Regions from separate parts of the Arthrobacter sp. MDT2-3 genome, predicted to be linked through region 1. Evidence: riboswitches for the same ligand, from Rfam matches in the RefSeq annotation. Region 1 holds a riboswitch; each other region holds the start of a gene.
What was found. Region 1 has a riboswitch for thiamine pyrophosphate ahead of thiC (phosphomethylpyrimidine synthase ThiC). Riboswitches for the same ligand answer to the same signal wherever they lie in the genome.
Positions count from the first base shown of each region.

Region 1 (4,575 bases):
GATCCGGACGCGGAGAGAGGGGCCACGCAGATCGAGTACCTGTTTATTGTGCCAGATCAGCGCCGGGATTTCGACTTGACACGGCGGCGACCGGAAGATGGCCGGGGCAGGCCGCTCAGGCGGACCAGACGTAGAGCCCCGTCCGTTCCGAATCGTCGACGCTGTTGGCCAGTTCAGCCAACTGCTGCACATAGGTCCGCGCGCGGTCGGCATCGAAGGGCATGTCGTCCTGGGCTGCCCACTGCCCGGCAACGTCATCCAGGATGTTGCCTTCGCCTTCGGTTTCGTACGAGAGCAGGTCGGCCAGGGCACGGACCATGGCCGGCGGGACGGCCAGCAGCGAATCGCTGGATACGTCCACCATGGTCAGTTCATAGTCGGCACCGCCGGCGTGCACGGCAGTTCCGGCGAGGTCACCGAGCTGTTCAACTTCGAAATCACTGATCCCCGCGATCCGGACAGCCTGGCCGGCCGGTGCACTGCCGCCTTCGTCCAGGACGCCGGCACGCTTAAGTGCGGCGTCGTGGGTGGCAACAAAGATCTCGGTGAAGCCCATGGGAAGTACCCTTCTTCCGTTGACGGTGGTGCCGGCCGGGAGCAATGCCTGCCACCCGGCCGTTCGGGTTCAGCCTAGTACGGGAACGCCCGGGTCAGCGGACAGCTACGCGGATCCGGTTGCGCCACGGATCCTCAAACCGCAGTTCGGCCCCGGTGTGGTGCGCCGGCAGGCCGGCGACCCTCAGTCGGTCTGCGAGCGCCCCGACGTCGTCTCCGGACGGCACCTCGATGAGCACCTCGCCGAGGCCGAGCGTGTCCTTGCGGGGACCGGCGCCGCGGCTGTTCCAGACATTCATGGCCATGTGGTGGTGGTAGCCGCCGGCGGAGACAAACAAGGCCTGCCCGTGCCAGCCTGCGGTCTTTTCAAACCCGAGGATTCCCACATAGAAGTCGCGGGCCGACTGGACGTCGCCGACCTGGAGGTGGACGTGGCCCACTCCTGCCACACTTCCGCGCTGGCGCTGAAGGGACTCTTCAGTGAGGTGCTGCTCGAGGTACCGCTGGGGCGGCAGGACCAGGCTGTCCATTACCACGTCGGCGCCGTTCCAGGACCAGTTGCTGCGGGGCCGGTCCCAATAGAGCTCGATGCCGTTGCCTTCAGGATCAGTGAAGTAGAAGGCCTCGCTGACGAGATGATCCGCGCTGCCCGTGAAGGAACGGGGTTCAAATTGGGCTGCGGTGGCAACGGTCGCGGCGAGGTCCGCCTGGTTCTCAAACAGCAGCGCGGTGTGGAAGAGGCCGGCTTCTCCCCTGTCCGGGAGGTTCAGACCCGGAGCGGGCGCGAGGTGCACGAGCGGTTTCTGCAGCCGGCCGAGGTAGAGCCCGCCGTCCTGCTCAGCGACAACCTCAAGACCGAGGGCACGCTGGTAATAGTCCGTCATCACCTTCATGTCGCCCACCTTGAGCATTACGGTGCCCATGGCGAGGTCGGCAGGAAGAAGATCCTGGCTGGCGGCTTCTGCAGTCATTGAAAACTCCCGGTGCTTGGGCCCTTCGGATTGGGGCCTATGACAGTTAAAATTACTTGAAGCTTCAATTTATTCCAAGTGACTTGAAAGTCAGGCCGCTCCGGGCTTATCGGATGACGCGCCCTCCCAGCACGACGTGTGCCAGTTCGCCTACCGTTGCTGGAGCCTGCCGCGGGTCCTCCCTGCACAGCACGACGTCGGCGCGGGCACCCTCCTTAAGTCCGTCGGCTCCCAGCCACCTCCGGGCGCCCCAACAGGCAGCGTCGAGGGCAGCGGCCATTGGCAGGCCTGCGTGGTGAAGGGCAAGGATTTCATCGGCGATCCTGCCGTGCCGGATGACGCTCCCGGCATCGGTGCCAGCATAGATCTGCACCCCTGCTTCATACGCCTCCAGCACCCGTTCCGCGCGGCGCTCCCACAGTGCCCGCATGTGTGCCGCGTACCGGGGGAACTTCGGTTCTGCCTGGGCTGCGATATCCGGAAACGTGGCGATGTTGATGAGAGTGGGCACGATGGGAACGCCCTGTTCGACGAACCTGGGGAGGTGCCGTGGCAGGAGCCCGGTGGCATGCTCGATGCAGTCGATCCCCGCGTCCAGCATCTGGTCCAGGGTCTCTTCGCCAAAGCAATGTGCGGTGATCCGGGCACCTTCGCCGTGCACCCCCTGCACAGCGTCCCTGACGGCGTCGGCCGGAAATGACGGCGCCAGGTCACCGGCGTCGCGGTCAATCCAGTCCCCGACGAGCTTGACCCAGCCGTCGCCGTCGCGGGCCTGTTTCCGGACAGCTTCCACCAGGCCGTCCGGTTCCACTTCCTCGGCGAGGCCCCGCAGATAGCGCCGGGTCCTGGCAACATGCCTGCCGGCGCGGACGAGTACGGGGGCGTTCCGGCTGCCCTGAAGGAACCGCGTGTCTGCAGGGGAACCTGCATCCCTCACCAGCAGTGTTCCAGCGTCCAGGTCGGTTCCGGCCTGTTCCTCCGCAACTGCTGCCTCCACCGCGCCCCCGGGTCCAAGCCCGATGTGGCAGTGGGCATCCACGAACCCCGGCAGGACCCAGCCATCCAGCACGCGGCCCGCGGGTTGTTGCGGGCGCGTAAAGGTCAACACCCCGTCAACGGACCACAGGCCCCGCCGCTCGCTGTCCGGCCCCGCAAGCACCGGGCCGCTGAATTCGATGATCTCCGGCATTGGACTCCTTTTCCCGCCAGTCAGGCTAGCACCGGCCATGTGACAAGCCCCTCCCGAAAGGCTGTGGTAGCTTTCTTCCTGACCACACGGGTGCCCCTGCAGGGGCTGAGATCGGGCTGATGCAGCCTGCGACCGTTGAACCTGTCCGGGTAATGCCGGCGAAGGAAGTGAGTAATCCTTGAGTACACCCATTGCACCGTTAAGCCCTGCCCAGATTCCGTCCGGCGCGGCAGCGGAAGGCGGCCAGGACCAGGCTCCTGTCACGCAGTCGCTGAAGTCCCATTCCCTGGCCTTTGTCCACGATGAAGCATCCGGGATACGCGTGCCCGTTACGGAGATAGCCCTGGCACCTTCACCCAACGGCGACTCCAATGGTCCGTTCCGGATCTACCGAACTGCCGGCCCGGGGAGCGACCCCGTCCGCGGCCTGAACCCTTTCCGCTCGGCATGGATCGAAGCGCGCGGCGACACGGAAATCTATGGCGGCCGTGGACGGAACCTCCTCGACGACGGCCGCTCGGCTGTACGCCGCGGTGCCGCCAGCGCGGAGTGGAAGGGCGCCCGTCCGGTGCCCCGCCGCGCCGTCGAAGGCCGGAAAGTGACACAAATGCACTACGCGCGGCAGGGCGATATCACCCCCGAAATGCGCTTCGTGGCGCTGCGGGAGAACTGCGATGTGGAACTGGTCCGCAGCGAAGTGGCAGCCGGCCGGGCGATCATTCCGAACAACATCAATCATCCCGAGTCGGAACCCATGATCATCGGCAAGGCCTTCCTGGTGAAGATCAACGCCAACATCGGCAACTCGGCGGTCACCAGTTCCATCGCCGAAGAAGTGGACAAGCTGCAATGGGCCACCCAGTGGGGCGCAGACACAGTGATGGACCTTTCCACCGGCGACGACATCCACACCACCAGGGAATGGATCATCCGCAACTCGCCCGTTCCGATCGGGACCGTCCCCATCTACCAGGCCCTGGAAAAGGTTAACGGCGAAGCAAACGCGCTGACCTGGGAGATCTTCCGCGACACGGTCATTGAACAGTGCGAACAGGGCGTGGACTACATGACCATCCACGCCGGCGTCCTGCTCCGGTACGTTCCCCTGACCGCCAACCGCGTGACCGGCATCGTGTCCCGCGGCGGGTCAATCATGGCCGGCTGGTGCCTTGCCCATCACCAGGAAAACTTCCTCTACACGCACTTCGAGGAGCTCTGCGAAATCTTCGCAAGGTACGACGTGGCGTTTTCATTGGGCGACGGCCTGCGGCCGGGGGCGACGGCCGATGCCAACGATGCCGCTCAGTTTGCCGAACTGGACACACTCGCCGAACTGACGCAGCGTGCTTGGAAGTACGACGTGCAGGTGATGGTGGAGGGCCCCGGCCACATTCCGTTCCACCTGGTCCGGGAAAACGTCGAACGCCAGCAGGAGCTGTGCAAGGGTGCGCCCTTCTACACGCTGGGCCCGCTTGTTACCGACGTGGCACCAGGGTACGACCACATCACCTCGGCCATTGGCGCCACGGAAATCGCCCGGTACGGCACCGCAATGCTGTGCTACGTCACCCCGAAGGAACACCTGGGCCTGCCCAACAAAGACGACGTCAAAACAGGGGTGATCACGTACAAGATCGCAGCGCACGCCGCAGACCTCGCCAAGGGCCACCCGGGGGCGCAGGAACGCGATGACGCACTGTCCAAGGCACGCTTCGAGTTCCGCTGGCGGGACCAATTTGCGCTATCCCTGGACCCGGTGACCGCCGAGGCATTCCATGACGAAACCCTCCCCGCGGAACCCGCCAAGACAGCGCACTTCTGCTCCATGTGCGGTCCCAAGTTCTGTTCCATGAGGATCAG
Region 1 covers NZ_JBNHFS010000002.1:18,419-22,993, forward strand. Annotated here, with positions in the region: gene AC5RUQ_RS05720 (hypothetical protein) at 116-556, opposite strand; gene AC5RUQ_RS05725 (VOC family protein) at 651-1,526, opposite strand; gene AC5RUQ_RS05730 (amidohydrolase family protein) at 1,633-2,715, opposite strand; TPP riboswitch at 2,792-2,899, shown strand; gene thiC (phosphomethylpyrimidine synthase ThiC) at 2,894-4,575, shown strand, end outside.

Region 2 (4,575 bases), 340 kb from region 1:
CAGGATGCCCAGTCCGGTGCCGATCGGCGCCCCGAGCGGCATGACTGCGGTGGCCCCAAGGTTTTCAAGCCGGAGCGCGAGGACGGGATCGTCGTTGGTGTAGGCAAAAACCTTGAAGCCCCTGTTGACCAGTTGTTCAGTGGCGTCCACCAGTTCGACGGCGTCCGGCAGCAGGGTCTGTTCGTCAGCTATGACTTCCAGCTTCACCCAGTCGGTTTCCAGTGCCTCACGGGCCAGTTCCGCCGTCAGCACGGCATCCCGGGCGGTGAAGCAACCTGCCGTGTTGGGCAGCACGCGGATGCCGTGGTCCACGAGCAGCTGGAAGAGCGAGCCCGTCTCGGCCGTGGAATACCGCCGCATTGCCACCGTGGTCAGACCGGTGCCGGAGGCCAGGAGGGCAGCCCCCAGGCCGTCCAGGCTTGGCGCGCCGCCGGTGCCCATGATGAGCCGGGATGTCAGGGTTACGCCGTCAATGACCAGCGGATCATCGTGGCCCGCCACGCTTGGAGTAGTGATGGTTTCGGTCATGGTCTCAGCCTCCCTGCACAGCCGTGACGAGTTCGACCTCGTCGCCTTCCGCGAGCGCGGTGGTAAACCACTGGCTGCGCGGTACAACCTCGGAATTGTGGGCCACCGCCACACCAAGCTTTTGGCCGTCCGTTGCCTGCCCGTTGGCGGCTAGGGGGCGGCCGGTGACCTGGCTGACGAGCACGGTGATGGAGGCGCCCTCAGGCACAGGGTGCCGGGTTCCGTTCAAGGTGATGTTCATGCTGTTTCCTTCGTGGGCGATGTGTGGCGGAAGTGGTTGGAGGCTGAGCCCGTGGTTAAGCGGGCGCCTGCCCTCGTGGAAAAGCGGCCAGGGCTGAAGGCTGCCCAACGGGGGTCCTCGAGGCCGTCCAGAAGGTCCCGGCAGACGGCGGCTGCGGCGGGCGTCAGCAGGACTCCGTGCCGGAAGAACCCGGTAGCGATGATGAGGCCGGCAACGTACCCGTGCTCCCGGTCCGCCGCTGATTTGGGGGCGGGAACCCGCCCCAGCAGCGGCGCGTTGTCGGGCGTTCCGGGACGGGCGCGTGCAGTGCATTCCAGCAGTTCGAGTTCGGCGACGGCGGGAACCAGTACCTGCGCGTCGCGGAGGAGCTGGTACACGGCCCCGGCGGAAACGGCGTCCATGGCGGACAGCGCGTCTTCACGCTGGGTTGCCCCGATCACCACCGTGCCGTCCCTGCGGGGAACGATATAGACGGGAACGCCGTGCACCAGCCCGCGGACCGTGGACGTCACCAGGGGCTGCAGGTGCCGGGGCACTGCCAGGCGGAGGATGTCCCCGTGGACGGGCCGCACTGGCAGGTTCAGCCCTGGGGGTAGCCCTTCAAGAGCTGCCGCGTGCAGCCCGTTCGCCACCACCGTTTCGGCGGCCAGCACCGTTCCCCCGTCCGCCAGGCGCACGCCGGCAACAGCTCCCCCGTGCCACAGCAGCCCGGTTGCCTTGGCCGCTACCGCAAACCCGCCGACGACGCCGGCTGCTGCAGTACCGCGGGCCGCAACTTTGTCCCTGTTCCCGCCGCCGTCGTCCATGCCATGAGCCAAGGCGGCCCGCAGGCACGCCACCAACAGCCGCGGATCCACCTGGTGGTCGGCCGGAGTGTCCAGCGCGCAGGCGATCCCCGGGCTGAGCAGGGGTTCCCGTTGTCGCGCGTCCCGGACAGTTACCGGCTCAACGGAAAGGCCGCTGGCCTGCTGGACGGTGCGCAGGTCCATCAGGGCGCGGCGGTCGGCGGCGTCGGCACCCACGGCGAGGGTCGGCGTCGTAATGTATCCCGGATCTGTTCCTGACGCAGCGGTGAGGCCGCCGGCAAAAGCCGGCCAGCGGGACGAGGCATCCAGCATGAATTCCAGGAGATCCTCCTCCTGGTAGTGCAGCTCGCTCACCGGGGCAAGCATCCCGGCGGCGGCCCAGCTGGCCCCCGAACCCGGTGCGTCATCGATCACCACCACGGAACGGCCGGAACGCTTCGCCTCCCACGCAATGCCGTGGCCGATCACTCCACCGCCGATCACCGCCACATCAGCGTGGATGGTGTTGGCCGCATCCACGGCCAGGGGCTCTGGTGATGCGCGCATGTGTCTCCTTCCCTACGCCGGTATTAGCCGGATCAGGTCAAGCGGTCGGCTCTGACGCCCTCTCAGCCCGGCGCTTTGTGACAGCTGCCGCGGGCTCCCGCAGTACGAGGCCAGTGTAGAGGAACTAGGCTTTCCCCCATGAATGTGTCCCACACCCCTGCCGCCGGCACCGACGTACTCAGCAGCGCCAAGATCAGCAACGGCGTCAACGCCGCCCGCCTCTACCTCTGCACCGACGCCCGCCGGGACCGCGGCGACTTCGGCCAGTTCGTGGACGCAGCGTACGCCGGCGGGGTGGACATCATCCAGCTGCGCGACAAGGCCATCGAAGCAGGAGAGGAGCTGGAACTCCTGGCGGTGCTCAAGGAAGCGGCAGAGCGGCACGGCCGGCTCTGGGCTGTCAACGACCGCGCCGACATTGCGGTGCTGTCCGGGGCACCCGTCTTCCACATCGGCCAAAAGGACCTGCCCCTGGACGCTGCACGCACCCTGCTCAACGGCAACGCCGCCATCGGCCTGTCCAGCCACACCCCCGCCCAGGTGGACGCGGCGCTCGGTGCGGCCGCCCGCCCCGCCGGGCTGGACTACTTCTGCGTCGGACCGGTGTGGGCAACGCCCACCAAACCGGGGCGGGCAGCGGCGGGACTGGAGCTGGTGAAGTATGCCGCCGACGCTGCCCGGCCGGCGGAGCAGGAGGGACAGTCCGACGACGGTGTTCCCTGGTTCGCGATCGGCGGCATTGACCACGGCAACGTGGAGCAGGTGGTGGACGCAGGCGCACGCAGGATTGTGGTGGTGCGGGCCATTACGGAAGCGGACGATCCCGCAGCCGCCGCCGCTGCACTGCTCGCCGCCCTGGATGCCCCAAACTCCTGACAACGCCGCTCCGGGCCGGATGCCTGCACTATGCCGCCGATTCCGGCTAGGCTGATTTTCGTGTCACACCATCGGCTGGCCCCCAACGTCCACGAGCACAACAACGCGCTTGAGGAAGCGCTGAGTGCCCTGAGGACCGAGCTGGAGCTGCCGGGCGCCTACCCCGACGAGGCGGTGGCTGACGCGAAAGCGGCAGTCGAATCCCTGCAGCTCCCTGCCTACGACCTCACCGGCGTCGAATTCATCACCATCGATCCGGCGTCGTCCACCGACCTGGACCAGGCGCTGTTTATTGAAGCCGACGGCGACGGCTACCACGTGCTGTACGCCATCGCCGATGTGCCCGCATTTGTTGCCCCCGGCGGGCCCCTGGACGCGGAAACACGCCGCCGGGGCCAGACGTTCTATGCCCCGGACGGTCGAATCCCGCTGCATCCAGAAGTCATCAGCGAAGAGGCCGGGAGCCTCCTTCCCGGGCAGGACTGCTCTGCGTTTGTCTGGGACTTCCGCCTGGACAGCGCCGCCGAGGTGACGTCCGTGGCCGTAAAGCGGGCCCGGATGCGCAGCCGCGCGAAGCTCAGCTATAAAGGAGTGCAGGCGGAGCTCGACGCCGGTACGGCCTCGCCGGTGCTGCAGCTCCTTAAGGAAGTTGGGCTCAAACGCGTGGACCTGGAACGGGCGCGCGGCGGTGCCAGCCTGAACATGCCGGAACAGGAGATCGTCCAGCTTCCCGACGGCGGCTATCGGATTGCCGCCGCTCCCCAGCTTCCGGTGGAGGACTGGAACGCGCAGATATCCCTCATGACCGGAATGGCGGCGGCGGGCCTGATGCTGGCGGGAAAAGTGGGCATCCTGCGCACCATGCCGTCCCCGGACGAGCGCTCCCTGAATCATTTCCGGCTGCAGACAGAGGCCCTTGGCAAGCCCTGGGACGGTGAGGTCAGCTACGGCGAATACCTGCGCAGCCTCGATTCCACCGATCCCCGCCAGCTTGCCATTCTGCATTCGGCCGGCATGCTGTTCCGTGGCGCCGCCTATACGGCTTTTGACGGTGCCGTCCCCGAGGACGCAGTCCAGTCCGCCATTGGTGCCGCCTATGCCCACACCACCGCTCCCCTGCGCCGCCTCGTGGACCGCTTTGTCCTGGTGATCTGCGAGGCGTTGAGTAACGGCGGCAATGTACCGGCCTGGGCACGGGAGGCACTTCAGTCGCTGCCCGAGATCATGGCCGGGTCCGACCAGCTGGCATCACGGATGGAGCGCATGGCCCTGGACACCGTGGAGGCCGCCTTGCTGGTTAACCACATCGGGCAGGATTTCGACGCAATCGTGATTTCCGGGTCCAAGCCGCAAAAGGAAAACGGCAAAAACGGCAGCGGCAACGGGAAGAACGGCAACGGGAACGGCAGTTCGGGAGTCATCCAGATTGCAGACCCCGCTGTGACCGCCCGCTGCGCCGGGGAACTGGTGTCCGGAACCAAGGTCCGGGTCCGGCTGGTCTCCTCGGATATCGTGACGCGGGAAGTCCATTTCGAACTCGTGGAGTAGTGCGGCAAAGTGCCACCCGGCCGGGAAAGC
Region 2 covers NZ_JBNHFS010000002.1:358,332-362,906, forward strand. Annotated here, with positions in the region: gene AC5RUQ_RS07245 (thiazole synthase) at 1-528, opposite strand, end outside; gene thiS (sulfur carrier protein ThiS) at 533-769, opposite strand; gene thiO (glycine oxidase ThiO) at 766-2,121, opposite strand; TPP riboswitch at 2,114-2,232, opposite strand; gene thiE (thiamine phosphate synthase) at 2,260-2,997, shown strand; gene AC5RUQ_RS07265 (RNB domain-containing ribonuclease) at 3,058-4,545, shown strand.
Region 2: linked by a shared signal. The riboswitch ahead of thiO (glycine oxidase ThiO) and the one ahead of thiC (phosphomethylpyrimidine synthase ThiC) in region 1 are both predicted to bind thiamine pyrophosphate.

Region 3 (4,575 bases), on a different contig from region 1:
CGTTCAAAGCTCGAATCGTGGTCCGATACTTTGGGGACCTTGAAGCGGCCGACACGGATGTAGGTGGGGCGCGGGTTGGCGACGGCGTTGCGGACAGCAGCGCGGGTCTGGTCGCCGTCGGCCGGGACAACGATATCCAGGCCGGGGAGGGCCCGGAGCCAGGAGAAGTCCTCAACGGAGTGGTGGGTGGGGCCGAGTTCGCCGTACGCCATGCCCGGGCTCATGCCGCAAAGGATCACGTTGTGCTGGCTGTAGGCGACATCGGCTTTGATCTGCTCCAGGGACCGCCCGGTCAGGAAGGGGCCGGCAGCGCAGACGAAGGGGATGAGCCCGGCGTTGGCCAGGCCGGCGCCGACGCCGACCATGTTCTGCTCGGCGATGCCAACGTTGATCAGTCGGTCCGGGAATTCATCCCGGAACTTGGTCAGGTTGCTCGACCCGACCGAATCGTTGCAGACAGCGACGATGCGTTCGTTTGTCCTGGCCAGCTGGATCAGCTCGTCGGCGAAATCCTGCCGGTTGTCGAAAGTGGGTGCTTCTTTGAGCACAGTGGTCGTGGTCATGAGAGCTCCTGGAATGCCTGGGTGGTCTGTTCTGCGGATGGCACCTTGTGGTGCCATTCGACGCGGTCCTCAATGAAGGACACGCCCTTGCCCTTGATCGTGTTGGCGATGACACCAACCGGAGAACCGGTGGTGGAAGGAGCCATCGCCTCAATGAGGGCGTTGTAGTCGTGGCCGTCGATAACCCTGACCTCAAGCCCGAAAGCAGCGAGGCGGGCATCGAGCGGATCAAGCCCGTTGGTGTCCTCAGTCCGTGCGCCCTGCTGAAGCCGGTTGCGGTCAACGATCACGGTCAGGTTGTCCAGCTTCTGATGCGACGCTGACATCAACGCCTCCCAGTTGCTGCCTTCCTGCATTTCACCGTCACCGGTGACGACGAAAACACGCGAGTCGTTCTTCAAGAGCTTGGCGCCTAGTGCGGTACCTACGGCCACAGGGAGGCCGTGACCCAGAGGCCCAGTGTTGGTTTCAACTCCAGGAACCTTCACCCTGTTCGGGTGACCGTTCAGCGCGGACAGGGGCGCCATGAACGTGTCCAGTTCGGATGCAGGGAAGAATCCACCGTGGGCCAGGGTCGAGTACAGTGCAGCCGCGCAGTGGCCCTTGCTGAGAATGAAATGATCGCGGTCTTCTTTGCGGGGATCTTCCGGATCGATATCCAGCACCGCGTCAAATAGGACCGTCAGGATGTCTGTGACCGAGAAGTCCCCGCCGATGTGACCCTGACCGGCGTCCGCAATCATTTTCAGGATGGAGCGCCGCGTTGCCTGCGCCCGCTCGTGCAGTTTCTCGGCGCGGAAAGAGGCGTCACCCGCCAGTAGATCTTCTCGAAGAGACCGCCACGCCGCGGCCTGTGAAGCATCTGCAGTAAGCATTGTGCATATCCATTCAGTAGTGACTGTATGTGAATATGTTACGGATGCCACACTTGCAAAGTCAACCCCCCGCGCTTGTACTGTGGGAAAAATAACCCCTCAAGCGCGTACCTGACAGAACCCGCCAACAACTGATTGGAAAACCGTTATGTCCTCAAACTCTTCGTATCCGCGCGTACACATAGCCACCGACCACGCAGGGATGGAGTTGAGCGCGCACCTTGTTCGCCATTTGGAGGCCCAAGGTTATGAGGTAGTCGATCATGGGCCTAAGGAGTACGACCCCTTGGACGACTACCCGTCCTTTTGCATCAATGCCGTCCATGCCGTGGTCGCCGACCAGGAAGCCGGCCGGCCTGCGCTGGGCATCGTTCTGGGCGGGTCCGGGAACGGCGAACAGATAGCGGCCAACAAGGTTAAGGGCATCCGGGCAGCCCTCGCCTGGAATCTCTCCACGGCGAAACTGGCCAGGCAGCACAACGACGCCAACGTCGTGGCCGTCGGCGGTCGCCAGCACAGTGTCGACGAGGCCACTTCACTGATCGAGGCGTTCCTGAAGGAGCCATTCAGCGCAGATGAACGGCATTCCCGCAGGATCGAGAAAATTTCCCGCTACGAGAGCACGGGAGTCGTCCCCGACTAAATTTTCTCCGCGCGTGGCGCCTTGGGACGACAGTGTTTTGGTCGAGCCTGCCCCTGGATCACCGTTCAAAGGGCCAGAGGGAGTCAGCGGGCCCGACAGGGAAGTTCTCTCCACTACCCGGTGGGGAGTAGGGTTTTGCGTTAGTGACACGGGGTGCCCTGCTGGTAGGGGCTGAGAGAACACCCGTTGAACCTGATCTAGTTCGTACTAGCGAAGGGATGTCGCGGATGACTATTCGCCTGACGCCTGACCATGCCTGGACCATGCTCGAACGGCTCCGGGAAACCACGCCCTTGATTCAATGCCTGACCAACACAGTGGTGACAAACTTCACCGCCAACGTGCTGCTCGCCATCGGTGCCGCACCCGCGATGGTTGACGTCCCTGCCGAGGCAGGACCGTTCGCGCGGGTTGCGTCGGGAGTGCTCGTAAATGTCGGCACCCCTCACGAAAAACAGCGGGCAAGTATGCGCGAGGCAGTACGCGCCGCCTGCGAATCCGGGACACCCTGGGTTCTTGATCCGGTGGCCGTGGGTGTTTTGCCGGTCCGTACCGCGCTGGCTGCCGAGCTGCTGAATCACCGCCCAACGGCGGTCCGCGGCAACGCTTCGGAGATCATGGCCCTGGCGGGCGTAGGGCAGGGCGGACGCGGAGTCGATGCCGTAGATGGACCCGAAACCGCATTGGAAGCAGCCAAAAGCCTAGCCCTCCAATATGGTTCGATACTGGCGGTCTCGGGGCCAACCGACATCATCACAGACGGCACGGATTCTGTACGAATCAGCAACGGCCACCCGCATCTGACCAAAATCACCGGGGGCGGGTGTGCACTGGGTGCGGTCACTGCGGCCTTTTTGGCCGTCGATGATGACAAGCTCGCCGCTACCGCGGCTGCCACTGCCGTGTACACGGTGGCGGCGGAGATGGCAGCTGAGGGTGTTCGGGGTCCGGGCACTTTCGCCGTCGCGTTCCTTGATGCCCTGGCAAGTATCGACACAGGGATGCTTTCGTCCCGGATGAATCTCTCATGACCGCCGGGGACAGGGCGGCCGGGCGCATCGACGGCATTTACCTTGTGACCGACACTCAGTTATGCGGTCGCAGGGGAGTGGTGGAGACTGCCCGGGCGGCTGTTGCGGGAGGGGTACGGATCGTTCAAATCCGCGAAAAAAGTGCCAGCACCGCCGACCTATACGAGCTGGTCCTGTGTACTGCTGAAGCTGTCGGGCATGCGGCCACCGTTTTGGTGGATGACCGGGTGGATGTCTTTCTGGCCGCCCGGGCGGCAGGTGCTGCCGTGCACGGAGTCCATGTCGGCCAAAGCGACCTTCCCGTCGAACGGGTACGGGCGCTGGTGGGTGCCGGGGCCGTCGTGGGGCTGACCGCAAACACCCCTGAGCACCTGGATACCCTGCATCGCTTGCCCGGGGGGACGGTGGATTACCTGGGGGTGGGGGTTATCCGCCCGACGTCCACAAAGGCTGATCACCCGGCGCCCTTGGGCGTCGACGGGTTTGGGCGGATCGCGGCCGCTACCACCCTGCCTTGTATGGCCATCGGCGGTATTGAACCTGGTGACGTAGTTCCGCTGCGCCGTGCCGGGGCAGCGGGAATAGCTGTGGTCTCCGCGATTTGCGCCGCGGACGATGCGACGTGCAGCGCCGAAGACCTTGTCGAACGCTGGAATTCCTTAGGATCCTCAACCGCCGAGCCAGGCGTCAACTTCCCCGCCTGCAGAAACAGCACCCCTGCTGCGCAGGATTAGCGTCCCGGGGCTACTTACTGTCCCGGTTCTCTTTTTTACTGCCCGGCGCCAACCATTGTTCGCCCCAAGAAAGAAAGCCTAGAAACCATGCAAATCTCAGAGCAGATCGTCCTCGTCACCGGTGGTGGCCGCGGTCTCGGCCACAGCATCGTTCAAGCGTTTGCCGACCAGGGCGCCAGAGTAGTGATCAACTACCGCAACAGCGCCGAGGAAAGCGAAGTCTTGGCAGCCAAGTACGGCCCCAACCGGGCCGTAGCCCTGCGGGCCGACGTGACAGACGCCGATCAAGTTGCAGCCATGCTCAACCAGTCCCAGGCGCACTTCGGCGGCCCGGTGACCACAGTGGTCAATAACGCCCTGGCCGACTTTTCCTTTAATGGTGACGCCCGCTCCAGTGCTGGAGGCATCAGCTGGCCGGAATTCGAAGCCCAGTTTTCCGGGAGTGTCCGCGGCGCACTAAACACCATCCAGCAAGCTCTGCCGGGCATGACTGAACACGGTTTCGGCCGGGTCATCAACATCGGCACCAATCTGTTTCAGAACCCGGTAGTCCCGTACCACGACTACACCGCGGCGAAGGCAGCGCTGCTGGCCTTGACCCGGACGATGGCCGCAGACCTGGGCCAGCACAACGTATCGGTGAATATGGTCTCCGGCGGGCTGCTGCGCACCACCGATGCCAGCGCAGCCACGCCCGAGGAGGTTTTCGACTACATAGCTGCGGCCACG
Region 3 covers NZ_JBNHFS010000001.1:476,504-481,078, forward strand. Annotated here, with positions in the region: gene AC5RUQ_RS02200 (transketolase family protein) at 1-563, opposite strand, end outside; gene AC5RUQ_RS02205 (transketolase) at 560-1,438, opposite strand; gene AC5RUQ_RS02210 (ribose-5-phosphate isomerase) at 1,587-2,081, shown strand; TPP riboswitch at 2,221-2,317, shown strand; gene thiM (hydroxyethylthiazole kinase) at 2,309-3,112, shown strand; gene thiE (thiamine phosphate synthase) at 3,109-3,846, shown strand; gene AC5RUQ_RS02225 (3-oxoacyl-ACP reductase) at 3,934-4,575, shown strand, end outside.
Region 3: linked by a shared signal. The riboswitch ahead of thiM (hydroxyethylthiazole kinase) and the one ahead of thiC (phosphomethylpyrimidine synthase ThiC) in region 1 are both predicted to bind thiamine pyrophosphate.